2 regions of the uncultured Agathobaculum sp. genome follow, and region 1 is predicted to be linked to the other one. Evidence: riboswitches for the same ligand, from Rfam matches in the RefSeq annotation. Region 1 holds a riboswitch; the other holds the start of a gene.
What was found. Region 1 has a riboswitch for thiamine pyrophosphate ahead of thiD (bifunctional hydroxymethylpyrimidine kinase/phosphomethylpyrimidine kinase). Riboswitches for the same ligand answer to the same signal wherever they lie in the genome.

Region 1 (5,919 bases):
GCCATAGGGGAACTGGTGCGTGCTGGATATGTGCAGACCATGCAGGGGAAGGGCATGCGCAATATTTTTGAGCCGAGCCAGCAGACCACTTTCACACTGGGTACAATCGAAACGTTCAGTGAGTCTGCAGAGCGTAATCAGCAGCGCGGCGCAAGCAAGGTGCTGTTGTTTTCGCCAGTCACAGCGGATTGGCAGTTAGCTGAAAAAACCGGTTTCGCAGAGGGAACACCGCTCTATTATATCCAGCGTCTGCATTATCTGAACGGACGCCCGCTGATCTTCAACCACAGCTATTTCCGGCAGGATGTGGCGCAGGGACTGACGCGCGAGATTGCAGAGCAGTCGATCTATCGTTATTTGGAAACCGAGCTGCATATCTCCATCATCAATAGTAAGCGTGTGGTGACAGTGGAGAAAGCAACGCAGCTCGATCTGCAGCATCTGGATATGGGTGATTGCAACTGTCTTGCAGTTGTCAGCAGCCAAACGTACAATAGCGATGGCGTGATGTTTGAATACACGCAGTCGCGTCACCATCCAAACTTTTTCCGATTTCAGGATAATGCAGTGCGGCGTTCTTCTGCATATGGAAAGCCGGAAGAAAAGTGATAGCATAGCAAAAATAAGACAAAGGAGCAATATAATGAAACAGAGCAAGCGTTTTTGGGGCATTTGTGGTATGTTAGCGGTGCTGATTTTAGGCGGATGCAACGCAGGGGAGAACAATACTGCTGCAAATTCGCAGCAGGACCAGCCGGACGCAACACAGAACGAAACCCAAACGGAGACGACGGATGTCGGCATTCATCATGCGGAAATCAAGATTCAGGACATGGGTACCATCACAGTGGAACTGGATGGTGATGCAGCGCCTATTACGGTGCAGAATTTTATGGATCTCGCGGAAAGTGGTTTTTATGACGGCTTGACCTTTCATCGCATCATCAACGGTTTTATGATGCAGGGCGGCGATCCGAATGGCGACGGTACTGGCGGGTCTGAGCAGACCATCAAGGGTGAATTTTCTGAAAACGGTGTAGAAAACGACCTATCGCATGCGCGTGGCGCAATCTCGATGGCGCGTGCGCAGGATATGGACAGTGCTTCGTCGCAGTTCTTCATCGTGCATCAGGACAGCACTTATCTGGACGGACAGTATGCCTGCTTCGGCTATGTGACCGACGGCATGGACATCGTCGACGAGATTTGCGAGAATACGAAAGTAGAAGATGGCAACGGCACGGTCTTGCCGGAAAATCAGCCGGTGATCGAAAGCATTACGATTCTGGACTGAGCGGATGATAGCGAAAAACCGTCTCCCATAGGAGACGGTTTTTTTGTTTCGATATGGATGGAAGCAGGCTTAAGAGATGCTGGCCCGAAGCTGTGCCAAAAAGTATTCGGCCGCTTTGGATAAAGCTGCGTATCTCTTCCAGACCAGAGACATACCGAGCGTGATATCCGGGCTGAGTGGTCGGAAGCAGAGACTGCTGTCACCGCTGGTGTTGATGAGCTTATCCAGTGTCAACACATAGCCCATTTTTTCATCCGCCATCAGCGACGCATTGTATGCCAGGTTGTAGGTTGCACTGATTTGCAGTTCTGATAGAGGTTTTTGTATCCATTGCAGAAAATTGGGGAAATGAATCATTTGACGTGACAAAATCAGCGGCTTGTCCCACAGGTCTTCCGGTGTGATGCTGTCTTTTTCAGCAAGTGGGGCATCTCTGCGCATCAAAACACCCCAGTGATCCAACATGGGCAGCGCCAATTGTTCATATTTGGAGGAGTCGGTCGTGCCAAGCAGCAGGCCAAAGTCGAAAAGACCTTTGTCCAGCCGATCGATGAGATCCTGACTATCGCCGCTGACAATGTGAAAATGCACATCTGGGTACTGTTCTTGGATGAGGTGTGCCACTCGGGCAATTGCGCGCAGCGAATCGGTTTCACCTGCGCCAATGAAGATATCACCAGCCAATCCGTGGCCAGATTGCCGGATTTCGTTTTCGGTTTTCTGCACAAGATCCACGATTTCCTGCGCGCGTTTGCGGAACAGACGACCTTCTTCAGTCAGGCCGATTTTGTGGTTGCGTTTGCCGCGCACCAGAAGCTGCTTTCCAAGTTCATCTTCCAAATCTTTCAACTGCCGAGAAATGGTGGGCTGCGTCAGGTTCAAATATTCAGCAGCAGCCGAAATGCTTTGCTCCTGCGTGACAGCCAAAAAATATTCTAAAACCCGAAATTCCATGTTCCGCCTCGCTTTCCATGAGATAAAATAAAGAATAGATGCAAACAGTGTACCGATGATATGCATGCTTGTCAAGCATGTAATATAGAAAAAGATAAGCATTTGCTATTGGATCGTTTTCTTCTTATAATGAAAGGAGGAGACAAGCATGCACAGGAGGAATCAAAAATGAGCAAAAAAGTTCTGATTGTGGCATCCAGTCCGCGACGCAACGGCAATTCTAACCACCTTGCCGAAGCATTTGCGAAAGGTGCGGCGCAAGCAGGAAATCAGGTAGAAACCGTTTACTTATGTGAAAAGAACATTGGGTTTTGCCGGGGCTGCTTGTCCTGCCAAACAACGCAGCGCTGCGTGATACAGGATGATGCGGATGCGATTGTACAGAAAATGGGTGCAGCGGATGTGTTGGCATTTGCAACGCCAATCTATTACTATGGTATGAGCGGTCAGATGAAAACCATGTTGGATCGGGCAAATCCGTTGTTTCCTTCGGATTACGCCTTCCGTGATGTTTATTTGCTGACAGCGGCAGCAGAGGATGATCCAGAAACGCCGGAAGGCGCAGTGCATGGTTTACAGGGCTGGATCAGCTGTTTTGAAAAGGCGAGTCTGGCAGGCAATGTGTTTGCCGGCGGTGTGACAGATGCAGGAGATATCGGAGGTCATCCGGCACTGCAAACCGCGTTTGAAATGGGAAGCAGAATCTAAGAGGAAAGGAAGTATTGCAGTATGGCAGTCAAGCAGACAGCAGGACGGGATTCTCTCGGTACCTTTGCCCCGAAATTTGCAGAGCTCAACGATGATGTATTGTTTGGCCAGGTGTGGAACAGGGAGGATAAGCTTTCGCTGCGTGACCGCTCGTTGGTGACGGTGGTCAGCCTAATGGCGCAGGGATTGGTGGATTCTTCCTTCCAATATCATTTGACCACAGCTAAGCAGAACGGCATTACCCGGACAGAAATCGCAGAGATTTTGACGCATGCAGCGTTTTATGCAGGCTGGCCCAAGGCATGGGCGGCATTTCGCATGGCAAAAGAGGTCTGGACGGAAGAAGAGCAGGCAGTGGACGGTAAAGCGGCTCATCAGAACGAGATGGTATTCCCGATTGGCGCGCCGAATGATGGGTTTGCACAAAATTTTGTTGGACAGAGTTATCTCGCGCCGGTTTCCACCGAACAGGTCGGTATTTTCAATGTAACTTTCGAACCGGGATGCCGCAACAACTGGCACATTCATCATGCGGATCAAGGCGGCGGACAGATCCTTGTCTGTGTAGCTGGCAAGGGCTATTATCAGGAATGGGGCAAGCCCGCAGTGGAACTGCATCCGGGCGATACGGTCAATATTCCGGTAGGTGTCAAGCATTGGCATGGTGCTGCGCCGGATAGTTGGTTCTCGCATCTGGCGGTCGAAGTGCCGGGGGAGAATGGCAGCAATGAATGGCTGGAGGCAGTGGACGATGCAGCGTATGCAGCCGCATGCGGACAGAAAGCTTGACAAATGTTTCGGCAAGTGCTAATTTAATATAAAGCAAGGGAGCTTCCGTTGGAGGCTGAGAGGAGGTTTCGACCTCGACCTTACCTGATTTGGATAATGCCAACGTAGGGATGCTGGAACAAGCTGGAGCCGCACGCAGGTGCGGTCATTTTCGGACGCGAAAGGACATCCTGATCGGGATGTCCTTTTTTCATGCAGAAAGACAGGAGGAAACGGGAATGAAGAAAGTACTTACCATCGCTGGTTCGGACTGTTCGGGCGGTGCAGGTGTGCAGGCGGATTTGAAGACGATGGCAGCACACGGTGTGTTCGGTATGAGCGTGATCGTGTCGGTTGTTGCGGAAAATACCGCCCGCGTGATCGACATTCAGGACATCAGTCCCAAAATGATTGAAGAGCAAATCGACGCGGTGTTTGAGGATATCGTACCAGATGCAGTCAAGATCGGCATGTTGTCCTCACCCGCGTGTATGAAAGCGGTCGCAGGCAAGCTTGCGCAGTATAAGCCGCAGCATGTGGTCATCGATCCTGTGATGTTTGCGAAAAACGGCGATGCGCTGATGGATCCGGCGTCAGTCGGCACACTGATCGAGACTATACTGCCGTTTGCGGATATTTTGACACCCAATATTCCAGAGGCACAGTACATTGCGGATATGCAGATCAACACGCCCGCGGATATGGAGGAGGCAGCACGTCGCATCCACGCCAAGGGCTGTCGCAATGTGCTGGTCAAGGGCGGCAAGAATATGGAAGGTGCAATGGACGTGCTGTATGACGGGACGGACTTCCATCGTTATGAGATTGTACAGCTCGATACCACCAGTACGCATGGCACAGGCTGCACGCTGTCCTCGGCAATCGCATCCAATCTGGCGCTGGGATATGATATTCCTGAAGCGGTAGAGCGTGCCAAAGCCTATGTGACCGATGCCATCCGTCATGCCCCCGGCTTTGGAAATGGCTGTGGGCCGCTGAATCATTTTTGCCGTCTGTTTCCGGAGGAGGGTGCAAAATGAAAGAGAAATCCATCCGTAAGCTGACCATCGCGGGTTTGCTGGTCGCAGTTGCCGTGGTTGGCAGCCTGTTTTCTATTCCGGTATTAGGCGCGAAGTGCTCACCCGTGCAGCACATGGTTAATGTGCTGGGTGCGGTGCTGCTCGGTCCTTGGTATGCGGTTGGCATGGCGTTTGCCGCTTCGCTGATTCGGAATCTGTTGGGACTTGGCAGTCTGCTTGCATTTCCCGGTTCTATGATCGGTGCGCTGCTGTGCGGCTTGCTGTATAAGCTGTGTCCCAAGCTGCCGGTTGCGTATGTCGGTGAGGTGTTCGGTACAGGCGTTCTGGGCGGTATTGCATCTTATCCGATCGCTGTAGTACTGATGAACAATAAAGCCGCGGCGCTGTTCACCTTTGTCCCGTCTTTTCTGGTCTCGACTGCGGTCGGCGCTGCCATATCGGTCTTTGTACTGGCGGCACTCAAGCGCACGCAGGTTTTTAGCCAGTTGGAGGGAGCGCTGCGGTGACAGAAAGTATAAAACAGATCATATCGTGTGCGCAGCGGGTTCGTCCGATGGTGCATTCGATTACCAATAATGTGACGATTAACGATTGCGCAAATATCATCCTTGCGGCAGGTGGTACGGCTATCATGGCACAGGATGAGCGTGAGGTGGAGGAGATCACCGCGCATGCTGATGCGCTTGCGCTCAATATGGGTGCGCTGCGTGCGCAGGAAGCGATGCTGTTAGCGGCTCGCGTGTCTAAGCGGCTGGGGCATCCAGTTGTGCTTGATCCGGTTGCGGCTGGGGCAAGTCGCTTGCGCAGCGAAATGTGCGGCCGCTTGCTGGCCGAGGGGCTGGTGTCCGTTATTCGCGGCAATGCGTCTGAAATTCGCGCCCTTGCAGCGGGGCAGGAAAATGCCGCAGGTGTGGAGGTGGATGCACTCGACCGCGTGACCGAGCAAAACCTTGCCGATTCTGCTGCATGGCTGCGTCGGTTCAGCCAGCAGACTGGCGCGGTCGTCATGCTGACCGGTGTGATCGACCTGATAACCGATGGACAACGCACTGCAGTGCTGCGGGGCGGCAGTGAGCTGATGGGCCGGATCACCGGTGCCGGATGCATGCTCACGTCGCTGACCGCATTGTACTGCGGTGCGAATCCAAATACATT
Region 2 (5,919 bases), on a different contig from region 1:
GACGACTACGACAGCGAATTCCGCTATGCCTCGCGCCCGATTCCCGCACTGGGCGAGCTCGACCGCGCAGGGCGGGTGGTGTATGTCAACACCTTTGCCAAAAGCCTTGCGCCCGGCCTGCGCATCGGCTATCTGGTGCTGCCGGACGCGCTGATGGCGCGCTACCGCGAGCGCTTCTCGCTCTACTCCTCGACCGTGCCCAGCTTCGAGCAGCACACGCTCGCGGCCTTTCTGCGCACGGGCGCATTTGAACGGCACATCAGCCGCAGCCGCAAGGTATATCAGGCGCGGCGCGACGCACTGCTGGCCGCGCTCGCGCGCGAACTGGCCGATCTGCCGCATGAGGTGTCCCGCTCGGAGGCGGGCCTGCACCTGCTGCTGCACATGAGAAACGGGATGCTCGAACGCGAACTGATTGAGCGGGCCGCCGCCGCCGGCGTGCGGGTGTACGGCCTTTCGGCGTACTACACCCCACCCGTCAAACCGCCCAAGGCAACGCTGGTTTTGGGCTATGCAGGCTTGACCGAAGCGCAAATTGATGCAGCCGCTGCCCTGCTGCGGCAGGCGTGGAACAAAAAGAAGTCCTGAACGGTTCAGGACTTCTTTTCTTCTTTCGGTTTTTCATTTTTGCGCACCGTATTGGCAAACATCACCGACTGCTTGCCGAAGCGCTGCCGCAGCGCGTCCACCGTGCGGTCCAGCTCGCGCTGCTTTTGGCGGGACTGCACCGTCTGCGCGCTGTCAAACAGGGAAAGCTGCTCGCAGGACTGGTTTTCCGGCAGCAGGTTCGCCGCTGTAACCGAAAGCAGACGCACCGGCTTGTCCATCGACCAATGCGCGCGCAGCAAAGCCAGCGCGGTTTCAAACAGCACGCGGGTGGAATTGGTCGGCTGCTCGAGCGTCATCTGCCGCGAACGGTTGTGAAACTCCGGGTCACGGATGCCGATCTGCACGGTCTGGCACACCATCCCGCGCGCCCGCAGGCGGCGGCCGACGTTGTCGCACAGCGCGGTCAACCCCATGCGGCACTCTTCCTCGCCCAGCAGATTGTGTGCAAACGTCATGCCGTTGCCCACGCTTTTGACCTCGCGCTCGGCATAGAACGAGCGCACCGGCTCATCGTCCTCGCCGCGGGCATAGCGCAGCAGCATATCCCCCTGCTTGCCGAAAATACTGTGCAGGAACACCGGCTCGCATGCGGCTAAGTCGCCGATCGTGTGCACGCCCAACCCGTCAAGCCGCGCGGCGGCACGCCTGCCCACATACAGCAGCGTATTGACCGGCAGCGGCCAGACCCGCTCGTGGAAGTTCTCCCGCGAAAAGACGGTGGTGGCATCCGGTTTCTTGTAGTCGCTGCCCAGCTTTGCGAATGCGCGGTTGAACGACACGCCGACCGAGATCGTCAGCCCGACCTCCTCCCGCATGCGGCGGCGCAGCTCGTCCGCGATCTGCTCCCCCGTACCGAACAGGTGCATCGAGCCGGTCACGTCGAGAAAAGATTCATCAATGCCAAATGGATCGACCAGATCGGTATATTGCAGGTACAGCTCGTTGCAGCGGCGCGAATATTTGACGTATTCCTCGCGGTGCGGCGCGACCAGCCGCAGATCCGGACATTTTCGTTTTGCCTGCCAGATGGTTTCCGCTGTCTGCACCCCGAATGCTTTGGCCTTTTCGTTTTTGGCAAGGATGATGCCATGGCGGCTTTCCGGATCACCGCAGACCGCACTCGGGCCGTCGGCCAGCGTCGGGTCGAGCAAAGTCTCGACCGATGCATAAAACGAATTGCAGTCACAGTGCAAAATCGTGCGCTCCACGCGGCTCCCTCCAATCGAACATTTGTTTCTTTTATTGTAACAGAGAATTTGCGCCTTGACAACCACTTTTCGCAGGGCTATACTGGATTTGCAAGCAAGGGTGCCGTGATGAGCGGCTGAGAGGGCGAGAGCCTAACCTTTTGAACCTGTTGGTTAGCACCATCGTAGGGAAGCTGTCGCATCGCAAATGTTTTTATGCTCCGGTTTTACCGCATGGTGAAACCGGAGTATTTTTATTGCCTGAAAGAAGTGATTTTGTGAAAGTAAACGGAGAAATTTGTGCAGTTTCGCCGAAAATGACCGTGCAGTCTCTTTTGGAGCAGCGTGGACATGATCCGCAGCGCGTCGCGGTCGAGCGCAACGGACAGATCGTGCCGCGTGCTCGGTTTGGTGACGAAACGCTGCACGAGAACGATGTGATCGAAATTGTGCAGTTTGTCGGCGGAGGCTGAAGCCTATGCATTTGACCAAAGAAGAACTGCACGCCGCGCTCGTCGAGCGGCACGGCGCAGACATTCAGCAAAAGCTCGACGGTGCTGCGGTCGGCATCGCAGGGCTGGGTGGGCTTGGCTCCAACATCGCCGTGCATCTGGCGCGGCTGGGTGTAGGACGGCTGGTGCTGGTGGATTTCGACACGGTAGAAGTGAGCAACCTCAACCGGCAGCACTACACGATGAAGGACATAGGCATTCCCAAAACGCTGGCGCTGCTCGAACAGCTGGAAGCCATCAACCCCTATCTGCAATACGAACCGCACACCGAGCGCATCATCCCAGCCAATGCCGCGCGCCTGTTCGCGGGCTGTGACGTGGTCTGCGAGGCGTTCGACCGCGCCGACCAAAAAGCCATGCTGAGCGAAACGCTGCTCGAACAGCTGCCGGACACGCCCATTGTTTCGGGCAGCGGTATGGCGGGCTTTGGTTCGGCGAACCTGATGCGCACCGAGCGCCGCTTCGGGCGGCTGTACGTCTGCGGAGACGGGTCAAGCGACGTTACAGACGGTATCGGCCTGATGGCCCCGCGTGTCGCGGTCTGTGCTGCGCAGCAGGCGACCATGGTGCTGCGTCTGCTGCTCGGACATACCGACCCATGAGCATCTGATAGAACAAAAGGAGAGGAAAAGACAATGGAAGATAAGCTGATTCTGGGCGGGCATGAATTTACCTCCCGCTTTATTCTGGGCTCGGGCAAATATTCGCTCGATCTGATCAACGCCGCTGTACACAACGCGGGCGCACAGATCATCACACTCGCGCTGCGCCGCGCCAACGAGGGCGGCACGGCAAACATCCTCGATTATATCCCCAAGGGCGTCACCCTACTGCCCAACACCTCGGGCGCACGCAATGCGGACGAGGCGGTTCGCATCGCGCGGCTGAGCCGCGAATGCGGCTGCGGCGACTTCGTCAAAATCGAGATCATGCGCGACAGCAAATATCTGCTGCCGGACAATCAGGAGACCATCCGCGCAACCGAGATCCTCGCAAAAGAGGGCTTTGTCGTCATGCCATACATGTATCCCGACCTGAACGTTGCGCGCGATCTGGTGAATGCGGGCGCAGCTTGCATCATGCCGCTCGGCGCACCCATCGGCACGAACAAGGGACTGGCAACGCGCGAGTTTATCCAAATCCTGATTAACGAAATCGACCTGCCGATCATCGTGGATGCAGGCATCGGTCGCCCGTCGCAGGCATGCGAAGCGATGGAGATGGGCGCGGCCGCTGTCATGGCGAACACTGCAATCGCCACGGCGGGCGACATCCCCGCAATGGCAGAAGCATTCAAAAAGGCGATCGAGGCCGGCCGCACGGCTTATCTATCCGGCTTGGGCCGCGTGCGCGAGAGCGCGTCGGCATCCTCGCCGCTGACCGGCTTTTTGCGCGACTGAGGCACCGCCTCTGGGGTGGCAGCCGCCCTTGCTTTTCTAATTCTGCGAAATGGGCGGCAAGCGCCCATCCCTCGGGCGGAGAAAGTATGCCGCTGCGCGCGGCAGGCGCACAAGAAGGGGACAACCTGCGGTTTTCCCCTTCTTGCGAATCAACCCCTTTTCTTTAAGGGCGCGCTGCGCGCGCAAAGCAGAGTTCCGTATTCGACTTGCCGCCCAGCTGCCTTATCACAGCAGGAACGGCGGTTGCCACACCAGAGGGGCAACAACCCCTGCTTACGATATCACGCACGCCAGAAAGGACATTTTGCCATGAAAGACACCAAAGCGGAAATCATTTCCGCACAATACATCACCGCCGATACCGACCACATGGCTTATCAGCCAGGCATGGACAACATCGGCTCGGACATTCAGGACGAGGTCATCGCCCGCATGAATGCATACGACGCAGATGCGTACACCGCTGCCGACGTGCAGCGCGCGCTGAACCGCGATTTGCTCCAACCCGAGGACTTTGCCGCGCTGCTCTCCCCTGCCGCCTTACCATTTCTCGAACAGATGGCGCAGCGTGCGCAGATGGAAACCCGCAAGCATTTCGGCAACTCGGTGCAGATGTTCACCCCGCTGTACATTGCCAACTATTGCGAAAACTACTGTGTCTATTGCGGCTTCAACTGCCACAACAAAATCCGCCGCGCCAAGCTGGATATGGACGAAATCGAGCAGGAACTTCAGGCGATCGCCGCGACCGGTTTGCAGGAAATCCTGCTGCTGACCGGCGAGAGCCGCACGATGTCGCCGGTGGAATACATCGGTGAGGCAGTCAAGCTCGCCCGCAAGTATTTCCGCGTCATCGGCATCGAAATCTATCCGCTCAACGTCAACGAGTACGCCTACCTGCACGAGTGCGGCGTGGATTACGTCACCGTGTTTCAAGAAACATACGACGCGGACAAGTACAAGACCCTGCACCTCGGCGGGCACAAGCGCATTTTCCCCTATCGCCTGAACGCACAGGAGCGCGCGCTCATGGGCGGCATGCGCGGCGTGGGCTTTGCCGCGCTTTTAGGCCTGTCCGACTTCCGCAAGGACGCCTTTGCGACCGGTCTGCACGCCTATCTGCTCCAGCGCAAGTATCCGCACGCAGAGATCGCGTTCTCCTGCCCGCGTCTGCGGCCGATCATCAACAACGACAAGATCAACCCCAAGGATGTACACGAGCCGCAGCTGTTGCAAGTTGTGTGCGCATACCGCATTTTCATGCCGTTCGCATCCATCACGATCTCAACGCGCGAGCGCGCGGGCTTCCGCGACAACATCATCGGCATCGCCGCGACCAAAATCTCGGCAGGGGTGGACGTCGGCATCGGCGGTCACTCGGGCGAGGACAAGGGCGACGAACAGTTTGAAATTTCGGACGGCCGCTCGGTCGACGAGGTCTATCAGGCCATTGAGTCACACGGCTTGCAGCCCGTCATGGCGGATTACCTGTATGTATAAAGCCGCGCGGCAATTCTCTCCCCGCGCACACGGCACAGCCATGTAAAAAGAGCCGGACGCAGATGCGTCCAGCTCTTGTCATATGTTCCACAACAGTGCAAAGGTCACGCGCAGCAGCGCCCCCGTCGCCGCCAGCAGCAGGCACACCACAAATGGCGCACGGCAAGCACGCAGCGAATACCGCCCCATCGCCTCCCCGCTTTGCCAGACCATCGAGCAAGCGGCCAACAGTGCAGGCACGCACAGTATCGCTGGCAGCGCCGCCATGCCGAGCGACAGCAGTGCGCCTTCGTCCTGCCCCAGCCCGACCGCCATCGTCAGCGCGAGCACAAACCCGCGTGCGGCAACCACCGCGGACAGGAACAGCGGCGCGGGGCGCAGCAGCGCACACAGCGGCGCAAGCACGATCCAGAGCAGCGCGCACAGCACGCTTTTGAATGCCTGTCCCGGCAGCTGCGCCAGAAACGCCGTCAGCTCCACCGCGCTGTCCCCCTCGCTGGCTCGCAGACCGGTCAGGCCGCCCGCCACGGCGCCGCACAAAAACATCGCGCACAGGAAAAGAAATGCAGGTGTGCGCACCAGATCATCAAAAAAACCGAGAATATGCTGTTTGTTCATCCGTCTCCCCCTCATGGAAGGTCATGGTACAGCATATTCCCGGTTTCACCGTTTTAGAACTCAGCCCGCTTCATTTATCCGGTCGCACATGGC

Region 2: linked by a shared signal. The riboswitch ahead of thiS (sulfur carrier protein ThiS) and the one ahead of thiD (bifunctional hydroxymethylpyrimidine kinase/phosphomethylpyrimidine kinase) in region 1 are both predicted to bind thiamine pyrophosphate.

What each region holds. Positions count from the first base shown of each region.
Region 1 covers NZ_CAWVCU010000031.1:383-6,301, reverse strand. The annotation lists gene ABGT74_RS02015 (GntR family transcriptional regulator) at 1-609, shown strand, start outside; gene ABGT74_RS02010 (peptidylprolyl isomerase) at 644-1,294, shown strand; gene ABGT74_RS02005 (LysR family transcriptional regulator) at 1,364-2,248, opposite strand; gene ABGT74_RS02000 (flavodoxin family protein) at 2,417-2,956, shown strand; gene ABGT74_RS01995 (carboxymuconolactone decarboxylase family protein) at 2,978-3,745, shown strand; TPP riboswitch at 3,771-3,874, shown strand; gene thiD (bifunctional hydroxymethylpyrimidine kinase/phosphomethylpyrimidine kinase) at 3,964-4,764, shown strand; gene thiW (energy coupling factor transporter S component ThiW) at 4,761-5,270, shown strand; gene thiM (hydroxyethylthiazole kinase) at 5,267-5,919, shown strand, end outside.
Region 2 covers NZ_CAWVCU010000052.1:16,493-22,411, forward strand. The annotation lists gene ABGT74_RS04345 (PLP-dependent aminotransferase family protein) at 1-588, shown strand, start outside; gene dinB (DNA polymerase IV) at 594-1,817, opposite strand; TPP riboswitch at 1,904-2,006, shown strand; gene thiS (sulfur carrier protein ThiS) at 2,075-2,269, shown strand; gene thiF (sulfur carrier protein ThiS adenylyltransferase ThiF) at 2,275-2,910, shown strand; gene ABGT74_RS04365 (thiazole synthase) at 2,944-3,708, shown strand; gene thiH (2-iminoacetate synthase ThiH) at 4,018-5,208, shown strand; gene ABGT74_RS04375 (hypothetical protein) at 5,287-5,826, opposite strand; gene ABGT74_RS04380 (hypothetical protein) at 5,887-5,919, opposite strand, start outside.